Regions from separate parts of the Phyllobacterium sp. genome, predicted to be linked through region 3. Evidence: riboswitches for the same ligand, from Rfam matches in the RefSeq annotation. Region 3 holds a riboswitch; each other region holds the start of a gene.

The links. Region 3 has a riboswitch for thiamine pyrophosphate ahead of thiB (thiamine ABC transporter substrate binding subunit). Riboswitches for the same ligand answer to the same signal wherever they lie in the genome.
Region 1: linked by a shared signal. The riboswitch ahead of AAAB35_RS03945 (ABC transporter permease) and the one ahead of thiB (thiamine ABC transporter substrate binding subunit) in region 3 are both predicted to bind thiamine pyrophosphate.
Region 2: linked by a shared signal. The riboswitch ahead of thiC (phosphomethylpyrimidine synthase ThiC) and the one ahead of thiB (thiamine ABC transporter substrate binding subunit) in region 3 are both predicted to bind thiamine pyrophosphate.

Annotation. Positions count from the first base shown of each region.
Region 1 is NZ_JBBNAM010000054.1:69,756-79,440, reverse strand. It holds gene AAAB35_RS03970 (ABC transporter permease) at 1-145, shown strand, start outside; gene nikC (nickel transporter permease) at 142-1,071, shown strand; gene AAAB35_RS03960 (ABC transporter ATP-binding protein) at 1,068-1,901, shown strand; gene AAAB35_RS03955 (ABC transporter ATP-binding protein) at 1,898-2,659, shown strand; gene AAAB35_RS03950 (TadE/TadG family type IV pilus assembly protein) at 2,807-3,760, shown strand; TPP riboswitch at 3,818-3,920, shown strand; gene AAAB35_RS03945 (ABC transporter permease) at 4,034-4,777, shown strand; gene AAAB35_RS03940 (ABC transporter substrate-binding protein) at 4,812-5,768, shown strand; gene thiE (thiamine phosphate synthase) at 5,783-6,445, shown strand; gene thiD (bifunctional hydroxymethylpyrimidine kinase/phosphomethylpyrimidine kinase) at 6,442-7,236, shown strand; partial or broken gene AAAB35_RS03925 (lytic transglycosylase domain-containing protein) at 7,439-7,777, opposite strand; gene AAAB35_RS03920 (FadR/GntR family transcriptional regulator) at 8,156-8,908, shown strand; gene AAAB35_RS03915 (sialic acid TRAP transporter substrate-binding protein SiaP) at 8,932-9,685, shown strand, end outside.
Region 2 is NZ_JBBNAM010000120.1:2,171-11,855, reverse strand. It holds gene cysT (sulfate ABC transporter permease subunit CysT) at 1-534, opposite strand, end outside; gene AAAB35_RS08600 (sulfate ABC transporter substrate-binding protein) at 632-1,639, opposite strand; gene AAAB35_RS08595 (hypothetical protein) at 1,860-2,051, opposite strand; gene AAAB35_RS08590 (Rrf2 family transcriptional regulator) at 2,356-2,805, shown strand; gene AAAB35_RS08585 (metalloregulator ArsR/SmtB family transcription factor) at 2,895-3,185, shown strand; gene AAAB35_RS08580 (VOC family protein) at 3,199-3,591, shown strand; gene AAAB35_RS08575 (thiazole synthase) at 3,612-4,385, opposite strand; gene thiS (sulfur carrier protein ThiS) at 4,389-4,586, opposite strand; gene thiO (glycine oxidase ThiO) at 4,583-5,542, opposite strand; gene thiC (phosphomethylpyrimidine synthase ThiC) at 5,547-7,349, opposite strand; TPP riboswitch at 7,511-7,629, opposite strand; gene AAAB35_RS08555 (NAD(P)H-dependent oxidoreductase) at 7,678-8,229, opposite strand; gene rpsU (30S ribosomal protein S21) at 8,429-8,698, opposite strand; gene AAAB35_RS08545 (RidA family protein) at 8,939-9,283, opposite strand.
Region 3 is NZ_JBBNAM010000426.1:15,632-25,316, reverse strand. It holds gene AAAB35_RS28190 (DUF4164 domain-containing protein) at 240-512, shown strand; gene AAAB35_RS28185 (cell division protein ZapA) at 535-900, shown strand; gene AAAB35_RS28180 (hypothetical protein) at 908-1,030, opposite strand; gene AAAB35_RS28175 (ATP-binding cassette domain-containing protein) at 1,030-1,320, opposite strand; gene AAAB35_RS28170 (ATP-binding cassette domain-containing protein) at 1,268-3,085, opposite strand; gene AAAB35_RS28165 (glycine zipper 2TM domain-containing protein) at 3,223-3,552, opposite strand; gene AAAB35_RS28160 (hypothetical protein) at 3,716-3,997, opposite strand; gene AAAB35_RS28155 (thiamine diphosphokinase) at 4,084-4,728, opposite strand; TPP riboswitch at 5,106-5,223, shown strand; gene thiB (thiamine ABC transporter substrate binding subunit) at 5,303-6,283, shown strand; gene thiP (thiamine/thiamine pyrophosphate ABC transporter permease) at 6,290-7,921, shown strand; gene thiQ (thiamine ABC transporter ATP-binding protein) at 7,938-8,666, shown strand; gene AAAB35_RS28135 (M48 family metalloprotease) at 8,901-9,685, shown strand, end outside.

The DNA.
Region 1 (9,685 bases), on a different contig from region 3:
CTTGTATATTACCAACTCCCTGCAAAATGCCGACATGAACGCCGTGCTGGGTGGTACCATCATCATCGGCACCGTGTTCGTCGCCATCAATCTCCTGTCCGATCTTCTTTATCGGGCGCTTGACCCACGGACCCGCGCACGATGAGCCAGGCAATCGACACACCGCCTCTCACGCGCCGCCAATGGCTGATGAGCGACCGTCCGCAATCGCGCCTTCAGGCGCGTCTCGGCCGCGCCTATCTCGTCTGGAGCCGTTTCGCCAGCAACCGCCTCGCGCTGGTGGGCCTCGCAATCATCATCGTGCTGCTGCTTGTCGCCGCCTTCGCACCGCTGCTTGCACCGCATTCGCCAATCTCCGGCGACCTTCGCAATGCGCGCCTTTTGCCACCGGGCGGTGAGTATCTGCTCGGCACAGATGATCAGGGCCGCGACATTCTCTCGCGACTGATCTATGGCTCGCGCCTGACACTCTACGTTGTCATTCTGGTCGCTATCATTGCAGCGCCCATCGGCCTGCTGGTCGGTACGATTGCAGGTTATGCAGGGGGCTGGATTGACGCGGTATTGATGCGGATCACCGATATTTTCCTTGCCTTTCCGAAGCTCATCCTGGCCCTGGCTTTCGTTGCCGCGCTCGGACCTGGTATCGAGAACGCCGTCATTGCCATTGCGATTACGTCATGGCCACCCTATGCGCGCATTGCCCGTGCAGAGACGCTGACCGTGCGCAATTCCGACTATATCGCCGCAGTCCGTTTGATGGGCGCTTCGCCGACCCGCATTGTGCTGCGCCACATCATGCCGCTCTGCCTTTCCTCCCTGATCGTGCGGGTCACGCTCGACATGGCAGGTATTATCCTGACGGCCGCTGGCCTTGGCTTTCTTGGTCTTGGCGCCCAGCCGCCATTACCTGAATGGGGCGCAATGATCGCATCTGGACGGCGCTTCATCATGGATCAATGGTGGGTGGCAGCAATGCCGGGCTTTGCCATCCTTATCGTCAGTCTTGGCTTCAATCTTCTGGGTGACGGACTGCGCGACGCACTCGATCCGCGAGGCAACAACCAATGAGCACGATGCTGACGGTTGACGATCTTCGCGTCACGTTTCCGACCCGTACCGGTAGCGTCAATGCAGTGCGCGGCGTTTCGTTCACGCTGGGGCGCGAACGCCTCGGTATCGTCGGTGAATCAGGATCCGGCAAATCTCAGACCGGCCGCGCCATAATGGGCCTGACGCCGCCGCATGCCAGCATCACGGCGAAGACCCTCAACTTCGACGGCATCGATCTTCTTCGTGCTTCGGTCAAAGAACGGCGCGCGCTGCGCGGTAATCGAATCTCCATGATCCTGCAGGACCCGAAATATTCGCTCAATCCGGTAATGAGCATCGGAAGGCAAATCGTGGAGACGCTGCGCACCCACGAGAAGGTCAGCAGGCGCGAAGCGCGCCGGCGCGCACTCGATATGCTGGCAGCCGTCCAGATACGCGATCCCGAGCGTGTCTATGATTTGCATCCGCATGAAGTTTCGGGTGGCATGGGGCAGCGCGCCATGATCGCCATGATGCTGATAACCGGGCCGGAACTGCTCATTGCGGACGAACCGACCTCGGCGCTTGATGTTACTGTACAGCTCGACGTGCTCGGCATTCTCGACAACCTCGTACGCGACAGGGGCATGGGCCTGATCTTCATCTCGCACGATCTGCGGCTAGTCTCTTCGTTCTGCGACCGGGTGATCGTCATGTATGCTGGTCGGATCGTAGAAGAAATTGCCGCCAAGGATCTGCGCAATGCCAAGCACCCCTACACGCAGGGACTGCTGAATTGCATGCCAGAGATCGGCGCGGACCGGCATCCGCTCCCGGTACTCGACCGCAAACCGGAGTGGGCAGCATGACGCCGGCGCTGAAGCTCGACAATCTCCAAGTCACGTTCAATCGTTTCCGCGCTTTGCGGGGCGTAAGCCTTGAAGTGGTATCCGGGGAATCCTTCGGCCTCGTTGGCGAATCCGGTTCAGGGAAATCGACGCTGCTGCGGGCCGTGGCGGGGCTCGCGCCGGTGACTGGCGGGACGATCGAGGTGAATGGCAAAACGCTCGGTTCATCCCGCACGAAGGCCTTTTACCGTGATGTGCAGATGGTATTCCAGGACCCTTACGGCTCGCTGCACCCGCGCCAGACGGTGGATCGGTTGCTCCTGGAGCCGCTTGCCGTGCACGGCTTCGGCGATATCGAACGGCGCATCTTACGGGCGCTTGACGAAGTAGGGCTCGGTTCGAGTTTCCGCTTCCGCTATTCGCACCAACTCTCGGGCGGCCAGCGGCAGCGTGTTGCGATTGCCCGTGCGCTCATCCTCGAACCCTCGATCCTCCTTCTCGACGAACCCACCTCTGCGCTTGACGCATCGGTGCAGGCTGAGGTGCTGAACCTGCTCGAGCAGATACGCCGCGACCGTAAGTTGACTTTCGTGATGGTGAGTCATGATCTCGCCGTCGTCACGCATATGTGCGACCGGTTGATGGTGATGCAGCACGGAGCCGAAGTCGAACGGCTCACCGCCTCGGAACTTGCGAGGCGCCACGTCACGCAGGACTATACGCGCAACCTGCTCATCGCGAGCCAGGGATTCGTCAGGCCGGCAGTGCAGAATGCCTAGTCATTTTCATTGAATATTTACCATTTGCTGAGGCATTCTCGTGGAAACTGCCGGTTCGACGGGAAATCGTGAAAATCTGAATGAATTTTCTAAGCGGGCGTTTACGCCGGGCAATTGATGGTTGCGCTCATCGACTGGAGTGGGGCCATGAAGAACTTCCGCCAATTTATAAAAGATCGCCGCGGGGCAACCGCGATAACATTTGCATTGCTGCTCGTGCCGCTTCTGGGTTTCGCCGGGCTCGCGGTGGATTACAGCCGTGCGAGCAACGAGCGCTCGCGCCTGCAGAATGCCGCGGATGCCGCGGCACTCGCTGCGGCATCCGTATTCACCGGTTCCAACAAATCGACTGCCGAGGCAAAGGCACGGGCCTTCCTGCAGGCCAATCTCGGCCTCAAGGCGGAAGATATAAATGTGAACTTCAATACGGCGAATCAAAAGGTTACGATCAGCCTTGGTGGCCAGACCAACACCTTGTTCATGCACGTTCTCAATAAAGACAACATGCCGATCAGTGTAAACGCCACCGCGCTGGCGCCGCTCAAGCCTACGACGGCCAAGATCACCATCGACAAGGTAACCGGTTACTGGTTCAAGAAAGTTTCGATCATTGTCGTGCGCAACGGCACGGAGGTTGTGGTCGGCACCATCAAGTACACGGCGACCGACCATAATCTCTACAATGGACGCGGCGGCGGCAAGACGGACCCGGACATCAACACACCCGTCACCTTCGATCTCGGTGATTACACGAAACTCTATCTCAAGATGGAGATCAAGAACGACGGTTGTGACATTGGCTACAAAAACGATTCGTCGGGCCGCTATGTCAATTGCGTAGCAACCAACAGTTCGTCCTACGCCAAGTACAATTCCACGCTGAGAACAGACGATCCAAATACTGTCAATCACCTGTTCGTGGACGGCGTACAACTGCCGGCGGGATCCAAACCGCCGCTCGATGACCTGATGAATTGTGATAACGCGACGCACAGCCACGCCTGGGAAGATGGCGGCGGTTGGGCCGACCAGGACTTCTTCTACAAGATCAACGCGGCCTGCAAATCGGTCGATGGCGAAAACGTCCGCCTGACCCACTAGGGTCAGGTTGCTTTGATGCGGCGCGATTGACTTTGCCCTTGCGCCGCTCCATCATGATTTCATTCCGAGGGGGGCACTGTACAGTGCTGAGATAGCGTCGAGCTGGACCCTTGAACCTGATCCGGGTCATGCCGGCGTAGGAACGGGAATTGAGCATAGTTCGCGCCATTTCAGCCTTATCCTCGCACATGTCCGGATCTCCAACAGAGATGGAGTCCAGAGCGTGCCTTATTTCCTGACATCGACCGCGTCTTGCCGGTAACGGCTCGGGCCATGCGCCTCGTTTTTCGCACGGTCATGGCGCTTGCCGCCGTCGCCGCGTGCTGGCAGGCGGTCGTCTGGCTGTTCCAACCACCACGCTTCATTCTGCCCGGACCGGCCGCAGTTGGGGCCGCCCTCATCGAGCAGCGACATTATCTCGGCTTGCATGCCTCGATCACCGTTGCGGAAATCGTGCTGGGCCTCCTGTTCGGCGGGCTTGCCGGAATTTTGACAGCGCTCCTCCTGGCCGGCATGCCCGCCTTTCGCCACGTCATGTGGCCTGTGCTTCTCGTCTTGCAGGCGCTGCCGGTGTTTGCGATCGCACCGCTGCTCGTCCTGTGGTTCGGCTTTGGGCTTGCGTCCAAGGTCGTGATGGCAAGCCTCATCATCTTCTTCCCCGTCGCGTCTGCCTTTGCCGATGGATTGCAGCGCACCAGCCGGGATCTGCTGGATGCCGCTTCGCTCACGCAGGCGACATCGCTTGCGACGCTGCTTCTCGTTCGCGTGCCGAGCGCCTTGCCATCGCTCGGGTCAGGTCTTCGCGTGGCCGCCGTCTTTGCCCCGATCGGCGCCGTGATAGGCGAATGGGTCGGGTCATCGCGGGGGCTCGGTTTCGTGATGTTGCAGGCCAATGCCCGCATGCAGACCGAAACGCTGTTCGCTGCGCTCATGATCCTCGCGACTCTTACCATCGCCCTGCGGTTCCTCGTCGATGCCCTTACCCGGCATCTTACCCCCTGGGCACACGAGTCATGACCATTCCTCCGTTCAACCCGACAAAGGACCACCTATGTTCCGCTCGCTCCCATTGATCCTGACGGTTTGTCTCGCGCTGCTTCCGGTACCGGCCATGGCTGCCGACAAGCTGACGGTGCTCCTCGAATGGTTCGTCAATCCCGACCATGCTCCTCTCGTTATCGCACGTGAGAAAGGCTACTTTGCCGATGTGGGTCTCGATGTGGAACTGATACCGCCGGCCGATCCTGCGGCGCCGCCACGTCTCGTCGCGGCAAAACAGGCCGATATCGCCATCCACTACCAGCCGAATCTTTATCTCGACCATGACGCAGGCTTGCCGTTGGTGCGTTTCGGAACGTTGGTCGAGACACCGCTCAACACTGTGATGACCTTGGCCGGCGGGCCGATCAAGAGCCTCAAGGACCTCAAGGGCAAGAAGGTCGGGTTTTCCGTCGCCGGTTTCGAGGATGCGATGCTAGGCGCCATGCTCAAGTCCGTAGGCATGTCAATCGCCGATGTCGAACTGATCAATGTCAACTTTGCCCTCTCGGCCTCGTTGATCGCCGGTCAGGTGGATGCGACCGTCGGGGGCTACCGGAACTTCGAACTGACGCAGATGGCGCTGGAAGCCCACGAGGGCAGGGCCTTCTATCCGGAAGAGCATGGCGTACCGATCTATGATGAGCTGATTTTCGTGACACACCGCGATCTGTTGGCGGACGACCGGCTGCCGCGCTTTCTGAACGCCGTCGAGAAGGGGGCGATCTACCTTACCAATCATCCGGACGAGAGCTGGCAGATCTTCATCAAAGCCTATCCGGATCTCGACAATCCGCTCAACAGGCAGGCCTTTACCGATACGTTGCCGCGCTTTGCCAAACGGCCAGCGGCGCTTGATCGCGGCCGCTATGAGCGGCTTGCCGTGTTCATGCACGATGCCGGGCTGATCAAGACGGTACCTGACATCGGCGATCTCGCCGTTGAACTTCGCCAATCTCCATTGCTCTAATCACAGAGAATATCATGCCAAAAGTAGATTTCCGGCTGAATGCCATTGTTGACGTCGATGCCATCGGAAGTGAAAAGGACCTCGGAATACTAGCGCTAGCGGCAGTGCGCGGCGGCGCGACCATCATCCAATATCGCGATAAGAACTCACCGACCCGTCTGATGGTTGAGCGCGGGCGGCGCATCCGCGATGCCTTGCGCGAAACCGGAATACCCCTCGTTGTCAACGACCGTGTGGATGTCGCGCTTGCCGTGGGCGCGGACGGCGTTCACGTCGGGCGCGACGACATGCTTGTCGGTGATGCCCGGCGGTTGCTCGGTCCGGATGCAATCATAGGATTGACGGTCAAGAGCGAGGCAGACGCCGAGGCGGCCATTGCTGGCGACATCGACTATGCCTGCATTGGCGGTCTGTTTGAAACACCAGCCAAGCACAACCCTGACGGGCCCATCGGCTTTGACGGATATAGTCGCCTTGCGCAGATCATCCGGGTGCGGAAGCCGGACCTGCCCATCGGGGCGATCGCCGGTATCGATCTTCAGCGCACGGCTCCAGCCATTGGCGCGGGGGCCGACGGCATTGCGGTGATTTCCGCAATTTTCCGACAGCACGACCCGGAGGGATCTGCGCGAACTCTGCGCGAGGCGGTCGACAGGGCGCTTGAGGCGCGCGCATGACGGCGATCGCATTGACAATTGCCGGCTCGGACAGCGGCGGTGGCGCAGGCGTCCAGGCGGACCTGAAGACGTTTTCAGCCCTCGGCGTTTATGGCGCCAGCGTGCTGACGGCGATCACTGCGCAGAACACTAAAGGCGTAACTGCTATCGAAAACCTGTCGCCGACAATCATCGAAGCTCAGATTGACGCAGTCCTTGCCGATATCGAAGTCGACGCCATAAAGATCGGCATGGTTTCGACCATTGGGGCAATCGATAGCATTGCGGGAGCATTGCAGCGCTGGGATCGATCGATCGTACTCGACCCCGTCATGGTGGCGACCTCGGGTGACCGGCTTCTAGATCCCAACGCGATCGATGCGTTGAAACGACAGCTCTTTCCAAAAGCAATGGTCGTAACGCCCAACCTTGCAGAAGCCGCTCTTCTAACCGGCATGCCCGTCGCCGAAAATGCGGATCAAATGCTGCAACAGGCCGAGCTCCTGTTGGAACTTGGTCCATCAGCAGTCTTGATCAAGGGCGGCCACGCCAAAGGCGCGATGAGCAATGATCTCCTCGTTGACAGAGGTTGGCCGAGCTGGTTTTCCGCGTCCCGCATCGCGACCGACAACGATCATGGAACCGGTTGTACGCTGGCGTCGGCAATTACCGCCGAACTGGCCAAGGGTAAAACGCTACAAGGCGCGGTCGCCGGCGCAAAGGATTATTTAACGGCAGCGATGGTTGCTGGTGCCAGTCTCAAAGTGGGGCAGGGGCGCGGCCCGGTGCACCATTTCCACCAGTGGTGGTAGGCGCGATCGTAGAGGCAAGGAGGTCCTGCCGCTCGAAAGGCAGCGGGATCACGGCCGGGAACACAACCTTCCCGTCGGCATAGGCAAGTTCGGTCGGCGTCATGAGGGCGCTCGCCGCTTGGGCGGCAGGAACTGTAGTTGCGTCGGATGGCGTGGCAACGAGTGCCGTTTGCACCGGCTCAGCCGAGGGTTCGAGGACGTCCAACATGCCCTTCTGCTTGGCCTGGTAATAATACCCGCGCGAGTAAAGGCGGACCGCCTGATCGGGGTTGTTGTCTGCGACCTTGTAGGCACCCGCGAGATACTTCACCCCATATTTGAGGTTGGTCTCGGCATCGAGCAATTCCTTGGCGCTGCCATCATGGCCAAGGCCGCGCGCCGTCGCGGGCAGCAACTGCATCAGGCCCCAATAGGGACCGTTGCGCGCCTGTGGGTTAAACCGGCTCTCACGCTTGACGACCCTCCGTACCAGGGACTCGGGTACAGCGTAGGCGACTGAGTATTTTGTGATCAGACCATCGACGGATGTGCCAGATGTCTTGGCTGCAGGCTTGGTTTCGGTCGCTGCAACGCGTGGTGCGGCCTCGGGAACCGGGATCGATGCCGCGCTCGGCAGTTTGGGATCGGTTGTCGAGCAAGCGCCGAGAACCAAGGCAAGGCTCAGGGCAGCGAAGGCGCGCGGCAATCGGATTTGAAGCAGCATTTGTCACCGGTCGAAGAAGTCGTAGCGTCGAGATTTCTCTTAGCTTGTTCGTGCCGGGCTGCGTCAATCACTTTCCGATACAGAGTGTAACAATACCGCCCACTGGCTGTCTGGGTGTAGGCGGTTGACTCAAGCATATATATCAATGTATCAGTTAACGATTGGTAAGGCCAGTTTACCAGTCAAGCGCGGAGAGGAGCCGTGCGGGGAGGACCAATGTTCGCAGCGATCCAGCCGCGCCGCCTGTACCAACAGGTCGCGGAACAGATCCGGGATCTGATCGAATGCGGCTCGTTCGCCGTTGGCGAGCGGTTGCCGGGCGAACGCGAACTTGCCGAAGAGCTTGGTGTATCGCGTCCGACAATCCGCGAAGCCCTTATTGCGCTCGAAGTCGAAGGGCTTGTTCATATTCGCATGGGCTCGGGCATCTATGTGACGCACCAGCGGCGCGAAAAGCCGGTCCTGGCCCCCTCCGACGATCTGGAGGGCCCGTTCGAATTGTTGCGTGCGCGTTCGCTCATTGAATGCGCCATCGTCGAGGAAGCCGCGAAAGTGGTGACGCCTGTTCAGGTCGAAGCCATGGATGCGGTGCTGACCAAAATGGCGAAAACGTTCAACAATCCGCATGCGTCCATCACGCTCGACCGAACTTTTCACACGACGATTGCCGGTATCATCGAGAATGCGGTGCTCGAGCGGTTCGTTGGCGAACTTTTCGATCAACGCATGACGCCGTTTTTCGAGCGTCTGGCCAGCTATTTCGAAAGCCCTGTCTCGTGGCGCGAGGCATTCGAGGAGCACCGGGCAATTCGTGATGCGATTGTTTCCGGCGATCCAGCGCGCGCCAAGGCAGCGATGCAGTTCCACCTGCAACAATCACAATCGAGATTTTCCAAGAGTTTCGACGAGGAACTCGAAAGCGAGAAACATCATCCGGCGGGAGGCCGGACCCCAAACACTATAATCTGATTTCAATCTGGGAGGAGAAGGACATGAAAATCAAGCTTATGGCCATTATGGGAGCGGTGGCCGCGCTCGCACTTTCTGCTGCTGCGGCACAGGCTCAGACGGCTTTGAAGTGGGCGCACGTCTATGAGACATCGGAACCGTTTCATACCGAATCCGTCTGGGCTGCTGAAGAAATCAACAAGCGCACCAACGGCCGCTACAAGATCGATGTCTTTCCGGCATCGCAGCTTGGCAAGGAAGCTGACATTAATCAGGGTCTGAAGCTTGGCACTGTCGATATCATCATTTCCGGCTCGAGCTTCGCGGCGCGCGACTACAAGCCGATCGGCGTCACATACTTCCCCTATATTTTCCGTGGCCCGGAACACCTGATCGCCTACACGAAGAGTGATGTCTTCAAGCGGCTTGCCGCCGGCTATGAAGAGAAGACCGGCAATCATATCGCCGCCGTCAGCTATTACGGCACCCGCCAGACGACGTCGAACAAGCCGATCGCGAAATGCTCGGATATGGAGGGTCTGAAGATCCGTGTGCCGGACGTGCCGGCATATCTCGCCATGCCGCGTGCCTGTGGCGCCAACACGACGCCGATCGCTTTCGCCGAAGTCTATCTCGCCCTGCAGAATGGCACTGTCGAAGCCCAGGAAAACCCGCTGACAACGATTGAAGCGAAGAAGTTCTACGAGGTGCAGAAGAACATCGTGCTGACTGGCCATATTGTGGACCATCTCAACACGGTCGTCTCTAAGCAGCTCTGGTCGAGTCTCTCAGACGAAG
Region 2 (9,685 bases), on a different contig from region 3:
TCGGGCCGCCTCCTCGACATCCGTTGCGAGATCCTCCAGCACCGGCTGAACTGTCCGGATGACGAAGGGAATGCTGGTAAACATCATGGCGAGCGCAATCCCCAGCGGCGCATAGGCTACCTTGATGCCGAGCGGCTCGAGATAGCGACCGAACCAGCCATTGGCCGAAAAGACGGTTACGAGGGCGAGGCCCGCGACTGCGGTCGGCAATGCGAAGGGTAGATCGACGATAGCGTCGAGAAGCCGGCGGCCCGGAAAGTCATAGCGAACAAGCACCCAGGCGAGAAGCAGGCCGAACATCGCATTGAGAAGGGTCGCCAGCGCCGCCGTCGTCACGGTTATCCGATAAGTTGCAAGCGCCCTCTCGGATGTAACGATCGTCCAGAAATCGGCCCAGCCGAGATTGACCGACTTGTAGAGCATGGCGAAAAGCGGCAGCGCCACGATTGCGATGAAGTAGAGCAAGGTAACACCAAGGGTGAGACCAAAGCCGGGCAGGATTCCGCGCGAAGAAGACCTTGAAAACAATGACATTCCAGCTTTCTAGCTTGTGCATGCCCGAATGCAAGACGGACCGCAAATAGAACGGCGCAGCATCGTCGCTGCGCCGTGTCCCCTGTGGTTCACACGGCTAGCGCTTGGTGAACACCTTGTCGAGGATCCCGCCTTCGGAGAAATGCTCCTTGGTAACCTTGTTCCAGCCACCAAATACGTCCTCCACCGTCAGAAGCCGTGTTTCCGGGAACTGGTCCGAATACTTCGCCTTGACGGAAGCATCGTTCACGCGATTGAAGTTCTGCGCAAGGATGTCCTGGCCCTCAGGCGTGTAGAGGAATTTGAGATAGTCTTCCGCAACTGCGCGTGAGCCGCGCTTGTCGACGACCTTGTCCACGACTGTGACGGGAAATTCGGCGAGCAGGCTGACCGGAGGAACCACAGCCTCGTATTTGTCTTCGCCCAGTTGCTTGCGCGTGCCGAGCACCTCGGCCTCAAAAGTAATAAGCACGTCGCCGATGCCGCGCTCGGCAAAGGTCGTGGTCGCCGCGCGCCCACCCGTATCGAAGACCGGCACGTTGGCGAACAGCTTCTTGACGAACTCCTGCGCCTTCGCTTCGTCCTTGTTGTTGGCTTCGAGTGCATAGGCATAGGCGGCAAGATAGGTATAGCGTGCGTTGCCCGACGTCTTGGGGTTTGGGAACACGACCTTGACGTCGTCACGTACCAGGTCGTCCCAATTCTTGATGTTCTTGGGGTTTCCGGCGCGTACCAGAAAAGCCGGCAGCGAATAGTAGGGCGATGAATTGTTCGGCAGGCGCGACTGCCAGTCAGCGGGGATGAAATCGCCCTTGTCGTGCAGGACCTGGACATCGGTCACCTGGTTGAACGTAACGACGTCGGCCTCGAGGCCCTCGAGGATTGAGCGCGCCTGCTTGGACGAGCCGGCATGCGACTGGTTAACGGTGATTTCCTTGCCCTTTTCGTTCTTGTAAGCGGCCGAAAACGCCTTGTCGATCTGCTCGTAGAGTTCACGTGAAATATCGTAGGATACGTTGAGAATATCGGTCGGCTCGTCGGCCGCCTTCGCCGCGGCGAGGCTGAACCCAAGCGCCACGGCCGTCAAAACCAGTAATCTTTTCATTAAAATCTCCCGCGAGGGCCGGGAGCGAATGCACCGGCACTGATGATCACTGCCGCTCGGGTTTGAGAGGGGCAATTTTTGCCAGAATGGCGATGCCTGCCCCTATACGAAAGAATGTTTGTTCTAATATTACACCTACAAATGAAATCCAGTTCTACAACGCAAGGAATAGTGAGCAAGAACCCATACCGTGGTCCACCGTCCGACGAAGCGCAGGCGATTACCAGAATCCGCGATGCTGCCAGCACCAGAGGAAGTCTTCCTCCGTCCAGTTGCGATGCCGCTTGGCCGAGGCTTCCTCGCAGTCGCGCTTTTTCGCGTCACCTGAGGTAAGGTCCAACGTATCCGCCGTGAATACTTCGCGCCACAAGCGTTCGGCACGACTGAAAATGTTCGATACTTCACTGTACATTGCGACCTCCGAAAATGGTTGCGGTTGCAGAGTGCAGTTGCCTTTGGGGTCAACCGATATCCGATGATGACGGGTTGAAATGATTTGTCAATAATCTCTACCGGATCAATCGTGTATCAAATTTGTGAAAATATCGACGTCCGTCACGCGGGGTTCTTAATGAATTCTTATTTTTCAGCGCCTTACACACCATTTTTAAGCCATTTCTCTGCCGCAAAAATAACTCAAATTTTTAACCCTTCTACACTAGAAAAAGTTATGCGACGGACTATGACTGCACCCAAACGGTAGTCAGGCAAAGAAAATGATATCGCAAAAAGCCAAGTACGCACTGCGGGCCCTTGTCGTACTCGCCAGAGCGGATGCCGAGAAGGTGCTCTTCATCTCCGATATTGCCGAAGAGCAAAACATCCCGAAGAAGTTTCTCGAACAGATTCTTCTAGATCTGAAGCATCAGGGCATCGTCATGAGCCGTCGGGGCAAGATGGGCGGCTACCTGCTGCTCAAGCCCGCCGAGGACATTACGTTTGGCGAGGTGCTACGGCTTATCGACGGGCCCATCGCGCCCCTGCCCTGCCTCAGCAAGATCGCCTATCGCCGCTGCGAGGACTGCGCCAGTGAGGCGACTTGTGAAATTCGCCACGTTTTCAACGAAGTTGCCAATGTGACGCGCGGCGTCCTCGACAAGACGACGATTGCCGACTGCCTCGTCTACGGCGAAAATCACAACGCCGCGGCCTTGCTTGACAGCTAGAACGTTCGCTCAGGCACCATGCGCCCATAGTCCCAAAGCAATCTATGGCTGCTCCTTGACATGCAATAATATTATTGCATATTTAGGCTGTGAACGATGATGAACTCGATCGCCTCTTCAAGGCGCTTGGCGACCCAACCCGTCGCAAGATCATAGATCGACTGCGCGAGCGTCCGAGGCAATCGTTATTCGAAATCTGCGCTCTTTTTTACGCGGAGAATGGGATGGCCCTTTCGCGTCAGGCGGTCACGCAGCATCTGGACATGCTGGAAAAAGCCGGCCTTGTCCGTGTCGAATGGTCGGGCCGGACCAAGATTCACTGTCTCGATCCTGGTCCGTTGCGAGAAGCGGTTGATTTTTGGCTTCGCAACCACCTCTAGAAAGGAGAACCCGATGAGAATCTGGGTGACCAGCGTCCTTGTGGACGACCAGTCGAAAGCCATGGACTTCTACACGCGTGTTTTGGGGTTCACCTTGAAGCATGACGTGCCCATGGGAGAACATCGCTGGCTGACGGTAGTCTCGCCGCAAGACCCCGAAGGAACGGAACTGCTTCTCGAACCGAGCGAACATCCCGCCGTCAAGCCTTTCAAGGCCGCGCTCGTTGAGGACGGTATCCCGGCGACATCGTTCAAGGTCGATAATGTCGATGCCGAATATCACAGGCTTCGTTCGCTCGGCGTCGCCTTCGCGCGCGAACCGATGGATGCCGGACCCGTCAGGATGGCAGTCTTCGATGATACCTGCGGAAATCTCATTCAATTGGTAGAGATGAAGGCCGATTAAGGGCTCGAAACTGTCCCAACTTAACTGAACACGGCCGTGCCGATCACCGGTGTCGACGGCACGGCGACATCGCGCGGCTCCAGCATGCCTGCCCGGTGGGCGGCATGGCCGGCTTCGGTTGCCTTCGCGAACGCGTGGGCCATCGCCACCGGGTCGCCGGCCTTTGCAACTGCCGTGTTGAGAAGGATCGCGTCAAAGCCGAGTTCCATGACCGTTGCCGCATGCGACGGGCGGCCGAGACCGGCATCGACGATCATCGGAATATCGGGAAAGTGACCTCTCAACGAACGGAGGGCGTGAAGGTTAAGCGGTCCCTGCGCCGAGCCAATCGGCGCGCACCAGGGCATAAGCACCTCGCAGCCGGCACCGATCAACCGTTCAGCCACAACGAGGTCGTCGGTCGTATAGGGAAAAACCTTGAACCCGTCATCCGTGAGCACGCGCGCGGCTTCAACAAGGGCGAAAACGTCCGGTTGCAGCGTATCGTGATTGCCGATGACCTCCAGCTTGATCCAGTCGGTAGCGAACAGGTCGCGTGCCATCTGCGCCGTGAGCACGGCTTCCTTGACAGTGTGGCAACCGGCGGTATTCGGCAGGATGCGTACGCCCGACGAGCGGATCAACGACCAGAACCGGTCGCCGGAACTGCCGCCCGCTGTTTCGCGTCGCAGTGACACCGTGGCGACCCCCGTGCCGGAAGCCTTGATTGCTTCCATAAGGATCGCTGGTGAAGGATATTGGGCCGTCCCGAGCAATAGGTGCGAGGCAAGCTCGATACCGTAGAGCGTAAGCATGCTTCAGCCCCCTTGCCGCGGCGTCAGAATTTCGACGCGGTCGCCCTCTTTGAGCAAACATTCCGGGCGCTCCGTCGACCGGACGAGTTCGCCATTCAGCGCAGTCGCCAGCCAGTCTCCCTCGAACTGCAGTTCGGTGAGCAAGGCGTCGAGGAAATGCGCAGCGACATCACGGGTTTCGCCATTGACGATGAGTTTCATTGTACCTCGTTCCCTTGATCGAAAATCATACTCGCAGCCTGTCGCGCCATCGCCGGTGCGAGCAGGAAACCATGCCGGTAAAGCCCGTTGATGCTGATCACATTGCCGTCGCGAACAACGCGCGGCAGGTTGTCCGGATAGGCCGGCCGAATGCCGGTGCCCGTCTCGATGATTTCCGCCTCACCGAAGGCGGGATGCAGGCTATAGGCAGCGTTGATTAGCTCCATCGTCGAGCGTACGGTGATCGGCCCCGTAGCATCGCTTTCAATCATCGTTGCTCCCACCATGAAGGTCTGACCGGCGCGCGGCACGATGTAGACGGGAAAGCGCGGATGAACGAGGCGAATCGGGCGCGCGAGCGAAACATCCGTCGTGCGCAACAGCAGCATTTCACCGCGCACGCCGCGGATGCCTTCATCAGTGGTCGCACGGCCGAGACATTCGATCGTCCAGTCAAAGCGTGGGGCGGCCGACTGATCGGATTCGAACGATACGCCGGAGGCCGCAAGTTTTGCCGCCAGACTGACCAGCGCGTGCCGGGGGTCGAGATGCGCCTCGGTACCGAAATGGAGCCCTCGGCGAAAACGGCCAGCCAAATCGGGCTCCAGCGCAGCGACCGACTCTTCGTCGAGCAAGTCGAACCCAGACGTTTGCGTGCCGAAGCGATCGAGTTCCTTCTGGTCGCGGCCAGAGGCGAGAACCAGCGTCCCGTTTCGGGTCACAGTACCGGGAAGCGCCGCTTCCCACCAATCAGCCGCCGCCAATCCAAGGTCGACAACTGCTTGTTCGGCGCTTTCCCTTTCGCAATAGGGTGCGAGCATGCCGCCGGCATACCAGGACGCCGGCCTTCGCCCATCCGGCGACGGATCGACAACGGTCACATCGAGACCACGCGACATGAGTTCATGCGCCACCGCAAGGCCGGCAACGCCGGCTCCTCTGACAAGAACAGCCATGATGTCAGACACCGTTGTCGAGCGGCATATAGAGATCGCCGCCCTCGCGGAACTTCGCAGCCATGACCGCCATTCCCTCCTTCTGCGCCTCTGCCCTTATGTCGTGGGAGATGCGCATCGAGCAGAATTTCGGCCCGCACATGGAGCAGAAGTGCGCCACCTTGTGCGCTTCCTTCGGCAATGTCTCATCGTGATAGAGGCGGGCCGTTTCCGGATCGAGGGAGAGATTGAACTGGTCTTCCCAGCGAAATTCGAAGCGGGCCCGCGACAGCGCATCATCACGCAGTTTGGCGGCCGGATGCCCCTTGGCAAGATCGGCCGCATGGGCGGCGATCTTGTAGGTGATGACGCCGACCTTGACGTCGTCGCGATTAGGGAGGCCAAGGTGTTCCTTTGGGGTGACGTAGCAAAGCATCGCCGTCCCGAACCAGCCGATCATCGCCGCGCCGATGCCGGAGGTGATGTGATCGTATCCGGGTGCAATGTCCGTCGTCAGTGGTCCAAGCGTATAGAACGGCGCCTCGCCGCAAACGGCGAGCTGCTTGTCCATGTTCTCCTTGATCTTGTGCATCGGGACGTGGCCCGGCCCCTCGATCATTACCTGGCAATCCCTGGCCCAGGCAATTTGCGTGAGTTCGCCCAGCGTCTCGAGTTCGGCAAACTGCGCGGTGTCGTTGGCATCCGCTATCGAGCCCGGCCGCAGCCCATCGCCCAGTGAGAAGGACACGTCATAGGCGCGGCAGATGTCGCAGATTTCCGCGAAATGCTCGTAGACGAAGCTCTCCTTGTGATGATGCAGGCACCACTTCGCCATGATCGAGCCGCCGCGCGAAACAATGCCCGTCACCCGGTTTACGGTAAGCGGAATGTAGTGAAGGCGCACCCCTGCATGGATGGTGAAATAATCGACCCCCTGTTCGGCTTGTTCGACCAGCGTATCGCGGAAGATGTCCCAGGTCAGGTCCTCAGCAACGCCGCCGACTTTTTCCAGCGCCTGATAGAGCGGCACCGTGCCGATCGGCACTGGCGAGTTACGGATAATCCATTCGCGAATGTTGTGAATGTTTCGCCCGGTGGAAAGGTCCATCACCGTATCGGCGCCCCAGCGGGTCGCCCATACCATCTTCTCGACCTCTTCGGCCATCGACGACGTGACCGCGGAATTGCCGATATTGGCGTTGATCTTGACGAGGAAATTGCGGCCGATGATCATAGGTTCGAGTTCCGGGTGATTGATATTGGCGGGGATAATTGCCCTGCCTCGTGCAATCTCGTCGCGCACGAATTCGGGCGTCACGTGATCGGGGACGGCCGCTCCGAACGATTCGCCATCGCGCGCCGCCGCGAATCTTGCAACATCGCGGCCAAGATTTTCGCGAATCGCGGCGAACTCCATCTCCGGCGTGATGATCCCGGCTCTTGCATAGGCGAGTTGCGTGACGGCCGATCCATCCTTACCCATGTGAGGGCTGTTGCGAACCGGAAATGCCGGGGTCAGGCGGTCGCCCGTGGCAAAGCCGTTATCCGCGGGAAGAATATGACGGCCCTCATAGGCGCGGGTGTCGCCCCGTGCGTCGAGCCAGGTCTCGCGAATGCGTGGCAGGCCGCGCGCAATGTCAATCGCGGCGAGTGGATCGCTATAGGGCCCTGACGAGTCATAAACCGTGACGTTCGGTTCGCCCGCGGTCGGATGCACGGCGACCTCCCGCCTCGGGACACGTATATCCGCGTGGATGCGCCCGGGTTTGTAAATCTTGGTCGAAGCCGGCAGCGAACCTGCCGAAACGGTTGGAGTGATTGCGGTCATCATAAGGTTCCTTTGCTCCGCGAACGCACGTTCAGAGACGCCCGCAAGTTCAAATTGCCTGCATGCCGCATGTGGCGGCGCTGCAAGCGCGAAACCCAGTTCTGTGCCGGAAAGATGAAAGGCTTTCGCGAACCCTGACGGGAATCAGGACCCAATCGCCCGCGAAGACTTTTGCACCGTCCCTACGCCAGTATGAACTGGATCAGGTTCAACGGGTCACTGCGCTTGCCGATGGCCAGCAGTATCTCAGCCCCTTGCCGGGACTCCCCTGGTGAATATCTGTAAGAGACCCGCCCGCAACGCCGTTGTCAAGCGGGTCGGCATCCGACTAGGCGCGCAGGGGCTTCAAGGCCGCTGCCCATTTGGCGAGTTCCGCCAACATGGTCGTAGCGCTGTTCGTCATCGATTCGGTCGGCTGGAAGACACCTTCATCATCGATGAACTGCTGATACGAATGCACCGGGACACCATCCGGAATTGGCATCATCCTCAAGCCCGCGACCAACCCTTTTACCGACTCGACCGAGCGCAAGCCCCCGGAAACGCCGCCATAGCTGACAAAGCCCGCTGGTTTGTAGTTCCACTCTTTCGACAGATAGATCAATGCATTGATGAGGGATGGCGGAGCAAAATAATCGTACTCAGGCGTAACAAATACCGTTGCGTCGGCCGCATCGACAATGGTGCTCCATCGCTTGGTGTGAGCGCGCTCATTTCTGCATGCGCGGATGATGCGGTTCGTCAAGGAGAGGCAGGTTGATCTCGGGACGGTTTCGAACCGGGCGTCCTGCCTGGCAAATTCATGAAACCATTTTGCAACCGCCGGGCCGCCGCGGCCGGGGCGTGTGCTGGCAATAATAATGTTGAGTTTGAGCGCCATATGCTTGTCTCCATCATGCATGACTGAACGCCAGCATGAATAAGCAAGCCGCACTGCGCCGCCAAGAAGGCACTTTCCGGAAACCGCCCATGATATGATATCGGCAGGTAGTCCCGCGCCGCATGGGCAAAACGAAACCCGCCCCGGCAAAGCCGTGCGGGTTCTCTCGCTATAAATGACCGGACGAACCGGTCACCAACTATCGGTTGAAATCGCCACCGTTGCCGTTTGGACGAGGCGGCCGTTCCTTTTTCTTCGGACCGGGCAGAAGACCTTCGCGCTGTGCCTGCTTGCGAGCTGCCTTGCGGGCACGGCTGACGGCTTCGGCTTTTTCCCGCACACGGCGCTCGGACGGCTTTTCGAATGCCTGGCGCGCCTTCATTTCGCGGAAGAGACCCTCCCGCTGCATCTTCTTCTTCAGGACCCTGAGGGCCTGTTCAACATTGTTGTCTCGGACGAGTACTTGCAATCGTTTTCCTTACCCATGCTTGCCTCGTCTTGCGCAATCGCAATTGGCCACAATCAGACAAGCGTTTGAAGAATTGCCCCTGTGGCAATCCGGAGAAGCGCGGACTTTATGCATTTCCGCGCCAAAAATCCAGTCTGCCCGCGCAATTTACTCGGGCTTTACCGCCAAGAAACGGCCTTTTCGGCACGATTACCGTAGCAATAGCGCGAACGACGCGCGTGATCGTGCGCCGGCGCCGAATCAGAGAGCAGCGGTGATGATGATCTCGACCTTGTATTCAGGCGTTGCGAGCTTTGCTTCACCGGTCGCGCGGGCCGGCGTGTTGGCCGGGTCGACCCAAGCATCCCAAACCGCGTTCATCTCGCCGAAGTCCTTCATGTCATCAAGCCAGATGATGGCCTGCAGCAACTTCGACTTGTCGGTGCCGGCCTCCTTGAGCAGGCTATCGACCGACGCAAGGACGTCCTTGGTCTGCTCGGTAACGCTCTTGCCGGGGCCACCAACCTGGCCGGCGAGGTATACCGTATTGCCATGGATGACAGCTTGGCTCATACGCGGACCAACTTGAATACGACGGATGCTCATGGGGAAGTCTCCTCTAGCGTTTGCCGGCAGGTTGAGTCTGCCTTGCTTGCATGAAAAAAGGGCCATGCGGCCCTTTTTTCAAAAGAATGGTGGGCACAGTAGGGATCGAACCTACGACCCGCTGATTAAGAGTCAGCTTCAACTGATTGGCGCTTGTTACCGTACTTTATCATTCGTTTGCAAGCGTAATTACTTATCTGATTTCATTAAACCAAACGTTGTCAGGCTTTGTCATTCGTTTTCGCGCCATTGCTGCCAATACGTTGCCAAGTCCCAAAAACTCTACGAAAACGTCGGTATCAAATTCGCTTTCTTCCCCGTCTATACCGAGCGCCTCGGGAGGATAAGCGTTGAGGATAGTTACCGACCCAGCGGCCCGCTAAGACCCCGGCAACCTCCATA
Region 3 (9,685 bases):
CCAGCCGTCACCAAGGCAATATTGGCCCATTTGATTGCGCCGAATCTCGGGGTTTGTCACGGCTCGCGACAAAATTTGATCGGCCTTGGTTGGCCCGGCGGTTCGATTATCAGTGCATGACTGAACGATGACAGCGTGGATTGATTGACGCAACGTTCATGCAACCTCTAGACTCCGGTGCATAAGCTGTTCTTCTTTTTGCGATTCGCTAAAAGGGTGACACATAAGGGGAAACGAAAATGGCATCGGAAGCCACCCTCAAACAGGTCCTTGAACGATTGGGAAAAGCTCTGGCTGCCCTCGAGGATGCGGTGGACATGCGATTGGAGCACGAGGGCGATTTCGCTGAAGCCGAAGAAGAGGTCCAGCGCATGAATATGGACCGGCGCAAGCTTGCCCAGGAACTCGATGCGTCCGAGGGGCGTGCCGAACGTCTGGAAGCGGCAAACAAGGAGGTTTCGCGTCGTCTCGTGGCTGCGATGGAATCCATCCGCACCGTTCTGGACCGCTGAAAGGCTAAAGGGAGAGCACGCCATGGCCACAATAACCGTTACGATCGATGGCAAGGCCTACCGCATGGCTTGCGACGAAGGCCAGGAACAACACCTGACCGGGTTGGCCGAACGGTTCGACCGTTACGTGACGCACCTCAAATCCTCCTTCGGCGAGATTGGCGACCTGCGCCTGACCGTGATGGCGGGCATCATGGTAATGGACGAGTTCAACGAACTGCAGATGCGGGTAAAGGGGCTTGACAATGAAACCGAGGCGCTGCGCAAGAGCCGCGACGAGGCGCTGATGCGCGCCGACAAAAACGATGCCGCCATTACCGGCGCCCTCTCCGAAGTGACGAACCGTATCGAGACGCTTACAACCAAGCTCGCGCCAAAGGCGAATTAGCTCCGCGTTACGACACGAATGCTGCGCCATCAACGAGCCTGACCAGACGGTGCTCGGTACGGATCATCTTCGTGCGGTGCGTGATGGCGATAATCGTTACGTTATCCTTCAGTCGCCGCAGCCCTTCCACTATGTCGGCCTCCGTGCCCCCTCGTCCCATGCAGAGCTGGCTTCGTCGAGGAGCAGCAATTTCGGACCCGCACAAAGTGCGCGGGCAATGGCGACGCGCTGGCGCTCGCCAACAGACAGTTTCAAGCCACGCTCGCCGACCACCGTTGCAAAGCCATCGGGAAGCCCGGCGATGAACTCGCCGATGGCGGCGTTGACTTCCCCCTGCGCCAGTCGTTCCTGATCGAGCGGCCGGAAATCACCCTTCGATCTCTTCGCGCAGCATTTCGAGTTCGAGCCATTCGTGCTCATGCGCCTCAAGGTTTTGCCGCTTTTTGGCAATGTCATCGACGGTCTTGTTGAACAGGGTTGCATTCCTGGCGAACAGTTCCGGGTCGGCGAGCTTCTTCTCGAGCGCAGCAATTTCCGTGTGCAGCGTCTCTATCTTGGCGGGCAGAGTTTCAAGCGCGAACTTCTGCTTGTAGGAAAGCTTGCGCTTTTCTTCGCGGGCCGGCGCAGTCTTCTCCACGATTGCATTGGTCGACGTTGATGCCTTTGCGCCCTTGATCTCCTTGCGCGTGGCCAGAGCTTCCTTGCGCTGCGCCAGCATGTCCGTATAGCCGCCGGCGTATTCGAGCCAGCGTCCGTTGCCCTCCGGCGCAATCACCGACGTGACCGTCCGGTCGAGAAAATCGCGGTCATGGCTGACGAGGAGCACGGTACCAGGAAAACCCGCGACCAGTTCCTGCAGGAGATCGAGCGTCTCCATATCGAGGTCGTTGGTCGGCTCGTCGAGGACAAGAAGGTTCGCCGGCCGCGCAAGCACCCGTGCCAGCATCAGCCGTGCCCGCTCGCCACCGGAAAGTTCCCGGATCGGCGTCCGCAATTGTTCCGGCTGGAACAGGAAGTCCTTCATGTACGAGGCGACATGGCGTTGCTCGCCATTGACGATGACGTTCTCGCCGCGCCCATCCGTCAGATAATCCGACAGCGTCTGCTCCAGATTGAGGCTGTCGCGTCTCTGGTCGAGGACAGCGATCTCGAGATTTGTGCCAAGCTTCAACGTGCCGCTATCCGGCCCAAGCTGGCCGGTGAGCAGCGAGAGGAGCGTGGTCTTGCCGGCGCCGTTCGGACCTACGAAGCCAACGCAATTGCCGCGCTGGATGCGCGTGGAGAAATCATTGACAAGGACATTGTCGCCATAGGCCTTCGATAGATGTTCGGCCTCGATCACAAGCTTGCCGGATTCCCTGGCATCGCTTGCCTTGAGGACAGCCGTTCCCTGCGCGCGCCGGTGATTGCGGAATTCGCTGCGCATTGTCTGCAATTCACCAAGGCGACGCATATTGCGCTTGCGCCGTGCCGTCACGCCATAGCGCAGCCAATGCTCCTCGCGCACGATCTGTCGCCCGAGCTTGTGGAGGTCGCGCTCCTCTTCTTCGAGGACCTTGTCGCGCCACTCCTCGAAGGCAGCAAATCCCTGTTCGAGCCGTCGCGTGACGCCGCGATCGAGCCAGATCGTCGAACGGCTGACATTTTCGAGAAAACGCCTGTCGTGCGAAATGACCACCAGGGCCGAACGCATCTGGCGAAGTTCGCCTTCCAGCCATTCGATCGTCGTAAGATCGAGGTGGTTGGTCGGCTCGTCGAGGAGAAGAATATCCGGCTGCGGCGCGAGCACCTTGGCGAGCGCGGCACGGCGCGTTTCGCCGCCCGAAAGATTTTCTGGCCTTTCAGCGCCGGTGAGCCCGAGATGTTCGAGCAGATAGCCGACGCGGTAGTGATCATCGGCAGGCCCGAGCCCCGCTTCCACATAGTCATGAACGGTGGCAAAACCATCCATGTCAGGCGCCTGTGCGAGATAGCGCACCGTCACGCCGGGGTGCTTGAACACCTCCCCATCGGTCGGCGCAATGAAGCCCGCAGCGATTTTCAACAACGTCGATTTCCCCGAACCATTGCGGCCGACAAGGGCAATGCGGTCCCCCTCGCTGACCGAGATGGCGGCATCACTCAAGAGCGGAGTGCCGCCGAATGTCAGCGCGATCTGGTCGAGACGAAGCAGCGGTGGGGCCATGAAATTTCAGATCCAGCAATAGTAAACAAACCGGGATCGGCCCCGGCGCATGGCCTTGTCGGCGAGAAACTTGGCTCTGTCAAATAAAACAGGCCGGAAAATTATCCGGCCTGCGTGTTCGATCATGCGGGTGGGAATCAGTATCCCCCGCCGTAGGCGCCGCCACCGCTGCCTTCGCACGGCGCCGTGTAGATAGAACCGTCACGCCGCTGGTAGCGGCAGAGGTTCTGAGTCTGGCCCTGCGGCGTCGTTACAGTTCCGATCGCGGCACCGAGCAATGCACCGCCTGCCGCACCGACAACGGTACTTTTCGTGTCATGCCCCAGTGCCTGTCCGGCAATCGCACCCAAGCCACCGCCAATCAGGGCGCCCGTCCCCCCACGTACGTTTTGCTCGCTCGTTGAACAACCGGCAACAGAGACGGCCAGCAGTGCGGATGCCGCTATCGCGGCTAGACGAAACTTCATGACAAATCCTTTCAATCCTAATCAGATGGCGGCGGACCCTGCTGCGTCAATGCGGCAGAAGAAAGTTATTCGCGCGCCCATTTCCACAAAACAAATGTGAGCTTCCGTTACTAAAAAAACAGGCCGGGAAACCCCGGCCTGTTTTCATGATATTTCTGGCCGATTAACGGCACGGGGCCTGATAGCGCTGGCCGTAACGATTCTCGTAGGTGCAATAACGGTTGCTATTGTTGTTGGTGGCAGCACCAACCAAGGCACCGCCGGCGCCGCCGATTGCAGCACCTGCAAGGGCGCCCTTGCCACCATTGATTGCGCCACCGGCCAATGCACCTAATGCCGCACCGCCGACGCCGTAGCCGGCGACGCGCTGATCAGCAGTAGTGCACCCGGCGGCCGAAAACGCCAGGAGTCCGGCGACTGCAATCGTGGACAAACTTTTCAACATGGAAGACCTCTCCTGTTGTTAGAACCAAATTTCAACAGCTTGCGTCCCCAATGCTGTCCTGCAACAATTGCATCCCGCACTCATTTTTACAAGCCGGTGGCCGGTTGCAAGGCAGCAATCAGGATTGCCTTACCTGAATCGAGCGATACACGGAGCGTTCCACATACCGAATTCGAAACAGTAAGTGATGAGCCAAAAGAAAGTTCCATATTTTCCAAAGGCCAACGCGCACCTTCAATAAAAAGCCCGTGCAATGGCGAAAATGCAACAATGCTGAATAGCATATTTTCGGGGAAATCAAACCTATACGAGCCCGCAACCAGCGGATGCGCTTCCTCGTCGCCACTCGACAGGACGAGCTTGCGGCCCTCCGCCGCATGGGCCGTTGCCATGGTAAGATGCAACAGCGTGTGATCCGTACGCGCGCCGCCAAACGCCCCGCACAAGATGACTTCGGTGGCGCCAAGGCGATAGGCTTCATTGAGGGCCAATTCGCCGTCCGTCATGTCCTTGGCCGCGGGAAAAACCGATCGCGGCACATGCGCATAGCGTCGATCAAGCTCGGGAGAGGTTGAATCGAAATCGCCAAGCCAGAGTTCGGGCTCGAGGCCGAGGGGTTCGGCGTGGGCAATGCCTCCGTCGGCCGCAAGGACACGCGCGCCGGCGACCAAATGCCTCAGGCGATCATTGACGTGGACGGTTCCGCCAAGAAGGATGACAAATTTGATCATGACGCGGCCATAGCACGTGGCACTGCTGCCGCCTAGCGTCGTTCAATATGAGGTTTGGGATCTGGGTTGACCCTGGGATCGAGCGTGGTCGCTTAAAATCCTGATAGCTGAACGAGCGATATTCCGTAGAATATGTAGGCCCCGATAGCCGTAGCGATGGCGATGACCACCAACATGGCTCCGTCTGTGAGTTCAAACATTTCTGCCCCCTAGTCTTTTTATTTTTCTGACTGCAGCTTAGCAAATCACCAGGCGATTGGCTGCACACAAATCCGGGTTAATCAGCGCGGATTAACAAGCCCAGGCAACTACGGTCATCACATGACGCCAAAGAGGCAATCCGCTTGCGCGGCCCGCTCTTTTTCTCTAATCTTTGCAACGCTCTAACGGGGTGCCTACCATGAATGGCAGGCTGAGAGGCGTAAGGTGAATTCCTGCCAACCCGCGGAACCTGATCCGGTTTGTACCGGCGGAGGGATTAGACGCGGCGACCGGCCAGCGCATCAATCCTTTTGAAAACCAACCTTAGGAGGCGCTGATGCGGCCGATAACGACTTTCTTGCAATCTGCACTCATGATCGGTGCATTGGCACTTGGTGCTTCGACGGAAGCAACGGCCGCAGGCAAGCTGACGATCTATACCTATGAAAGCTTCACGGCCGAGTGGGGCCCCGGCCCGAAGGTGAAGGAGGCTTTTGAAAAGCAGTGCAAGTGCACTATCGACTTCGTTGCCGTCACCGACGGCGTTGCCTTGCTCAACCGGTTGAAGCTCGAAGGCGCCTCAACCAAGGCCGACATCGTTCTTGGTCTCGATACGAACCTTACCTATGAAGCAGCCACGACCGGGCTTTTCGCACCACATGGCATCGACACCAGCGCCGTATCGATTCCGGCAGGTTTCACGGATGATAGGTTCGTTCCATTCGACTACGGTTATTTCGCCGTCATCTACGACACCGAGAAGCTGGCGAACCCGCCATCAAGCCTGAAGGACCTCGTCGAAGGTGATCCGAAACAGAAGATCGTCATCGAGGACCCGCGCACATCGACGCCTGGCCTCGGGCTGCTTCTCTGGGTGAAATCCGTTTATGGCGACAAGGCGGGCGAAGCCTGGATGAAACTAAAAGACCGCGTTTTGACCGTCACGCCTGGCTGGTCGGAAGCTTATGGCCTCTTCACCAAGGGCGAAGCGCCCATGGTCCTTTCCTATACGACATCGCCTGCCTATCACCAGATCGCCGAGAAGACCGAGCGATACAAGGCAGCGTCGTTCACTGAGGGTCACTATCTGCAGGTCGAAGTCGCAGGTCAGACGACGAACGGAGCAAAGAATCCTCTTTCCAAAGAGTTCCTGGCCTTCATGACGTCTCCGGCGTTCCAGGATGCCATTCCCGAAAACAATTGGATGTTCCCGGCCGCCAAGACAAGCGCTCCTCTCAACGCTGCTTTCGACACGCTGGTGAAGCCTGCAGAAACGCTGATGTTCACTTCGGAAGAAGTTGCAAAGAACCGCAAGGCCTGGATCGACGAATGGCTTGCGTCGATGAGCATGTAGGCGTTGATGACCGACCGCTCGTTCAAAGCGATGGCCGGGGCGCTCGCGCTGGCCTTCCTCGCGGTGCTGGCGGGCGGAGCACTGCTTGGTCTCCTCAGCGAAGCGCTGCGCGGCAATACCGAGGGTTTTGCGGCATTCGACAGCTATCTCTGGCGCGTCGCACGCTTCACCTTGCTGCAAGCATTGCTGTCCACGGTACTCTCCATCGCCTTTGCCATACCGCTAGCCCGCGCCTTGCATGCCAACCCGGATTTTCCGGGACGCGCCATGATCCTGCGGCTCTTCGCCTTGCCCCTCGCTCTACCGGCGCTGGTTGCGGTGCTCGGCATCACCAGCATCTATGGGCGAAACGGACTGTTCGCGACCCTTCTCGCACAAACCGGATCGGAGGCCGTACCCAATATATATGGCCTCCCCGGCATACTGCTTGCCCATGTTTTCTTTAACCTGCCGCTTGCAACGCGGTTTATTCTCGCCAGCCTTGATTCCATTCCGGCCGACTATTGGAAACTATCCGCGCAACTCGGCATGCGGACATGGTCGCAACTTCGCCTTATCGAATGGCCGGTGATAAGGCGCAATCTTTCGGGCATTGCCGGACTGATCTTCATGCTGTGCATCACCTCCTTTACGATCGTGCTCACGCTCGGCGGCGGGCCCCGCGCCACCACGCTGGAAGTGGCGATCTACCAGGCGCTGCACTTCGACTTCGATATCGCCCGCGCCGTATCGCTGACTCTCTTGCAACTGGGCCTAACGGTTGCGGTTCTCACCCTCCTCGGCATGGCGGGTCGCCCCGCCGAGGAAGGGTTCAGTCTGCGCACAATGGCGCGCCGCTTCGACAGGCCGTCGCTAGGGGCGAAATCGCGAGATGGGCTTCTCATTCTTGCCGGCGTGCTTTTCGTTGGCCTGCCCATGGCTGGAACGGTCGTCTCCGGGCTTGCGGCCGACCTTTCGCGCCTCCTCCGAGAAAGCCAGGTATGGCGGGCAATTCTCACAAGTCTCGGTCTTGGCGGGGCCGCGGGTCTTCTGGCTGTCACCGTTTCACTGGCTCTGGTCATGGCCCGCGAGAATGTTGCGGCCCGTCGGCGCTACGGGGCACCCGGCATTTTCGAACGCTCGCTCGACCTCGGTGCAAGCCTCATCATGGTGGTTCCCCCCATCGTGATCGGAGCCGGATGGTTCATTCTTTCGCGCCACGTTGTCGACCCTTTCAGTCTTGCACCGATCATGGTCGTCAGCGTCAATGCGGCGATGGCGATCCCGTTTGCCTTTCGTATCCTCCGTCCAGCCTGGGACACGCCAGCGAGCCGCCACAACCAGCTCTGCGCTCAACTCGGCATTGCAGGCTGGGACCGTTTTCGCCTGATCGATTGGCCGGTATTGCGACACCCGCTGTGGATTGCCTTTGCCTTCGCCATGGCACTCTCGCTCGGCGATCTTGGAACGATTGCCCTTTTCGGCAACAACGCGGTCCAGACTTTGCCCTATCTCCTGCTGCAGCGCATGGGTAGCTATCGGACCGAAGATGCAGCCGGACTTGCGCTGATCCTCGGTTGTCTGTGCCTGTTGCTGATGATCTTCGCCGACAGAGGCGCCAATCGCTTGGCAAAACGCGAGGTGCGCACGGATGACTGAGCGCTCCGACAAGGCGCTGCGTCATGGCGCCGCGATCCGCCTCGAGTCGGTGGATTTCGATTACGGCGAAATGGCTATGCATTTCGATCTTGCTGTCGAGCCCTCCTCCGTCGTCACCATCATCGGTCCGAGCGGGTCGGGAAAGTCGACGCTGCTCAACCTTATCGCCGGTTTCGAACCGGCAAAGTCCGGACGCGTTCTCATTGACGGCAAGGACGTGACCCATGCGGCGCCTGCCGAGCGTCCTGTCTCCATGGTCTTTCAGGAAAACAACCTCTTTGCCCATCTCGACGTCTCGGCCAATGTCGGACTTGGCCGCAGGCCGGATTTGCGGCTTGATGAAGCCGACCGCGTCGACGTCGCGGAGGCGATCCGCAAGGTCGGTCTCGCCGGCAAGGAACGGCGCAAGCCGGAAGCACTGTCTGGCGGCGAACGCCAGCGCGTCGCTATTGCCCGGGCGCTCGTGCGCAATCGGCCGGTGCTTTTGCTTGACGAGGCCTTCGCTTCGCTGGGCCCGGCACTTCGCCATGAAATGCTTGAGCTCGTCGAAACCTTGCAGCGTGAAACCGGCATGACGGTTGTGATGGTGACCCATCACCCACACGACGCGCTGCGCGTTCCTTCGACGCTGGTCTTTCTCGACAATGGCAGGATCGCGGCCATCGGCCCGGCGCAAAAGTTGCTGTCCGACCAAGGTCCACCGCTGTTGCGCAAATACCTCGGTTCGAAAGACTCTGACCTTTGACATATTTTCGACGCCTTGGCTTCTTTAAGAAAAACCCATGAAATTCTTGCTCATGACTGTTCATCGGGATAGCAAGAAAGACGGGTACGCGAGTCTTCGGCTGCGCGATGACAAGAGGATATGATTCTGGGTCCGCACGATCTGCCAACAAGTCACGGATGGTTCCATCCCGCCAGCCGCCGCAGGAATCTTGCGTCGGCTACGCTGCTGCTTGCCTTCCTGTCGGGTTGTCAGATGCTGAATGTGACCAAGGAGGACGCCCTTGGGCCGTCCTCCAACCCTGTGACTGTCGACAATGTCAGCAAGAACGATCGGTTGGCAAAGCTGAGCGCCGAACAGCATCCGCGCATTCTCGCGACCTATGGCGGCGAGTACAAGGACGCGAAGCTCGAGCGAATGGTGGCAAAAGTCGTCGGCAACCTGACGACCGTATCGGACAATCCGACCCATACCTACCGCATCACTATTCTGAACTCGCCAAATATCAATGCGTTTGCTCTGCCCGGTGGCTATCTCTACGTAACGCGCGGCCTGCTTGCGCTTGCAAACGACAGCGCGGAACTCGCCGCCGTGATCGCTCATGAGATGGGCCATGTCATCGCTAACCATGGTATCGAGCGCCAGCAGCGCGAGCAGGAGGCGCAGATCGCCGGCCGGGTCGTCTCGGAGGTACTCCAGGACGACAGCGCCGGTCGTGAGGCACTGATCCGCGGCAAGCTTCGCATGGCGCAGTTTTCGCGCAATCAGGAACTGCAGGCCGACGCCATCGGCATCAAGATGATCGGCGAGGCCGGCTATGATCCATTTGCGGCGGCCCGTTTCCTGCAATCGATGGCTTCCTATGCGGATTTCCGCAGCGTCTCGGGCGCCACCGATGCGAGCCTCGACTTCTTGGCGAGCCACCCCTCCGCTCCCCAGCGTATCGAGCTTGCCCGCGGGCATGCCCGCCGTGTGGGGGCGCCTGGCGTTGGTACCACAGATCGCGATTCCTTCCTGCAGGGTATCGACGGCATCCTCTA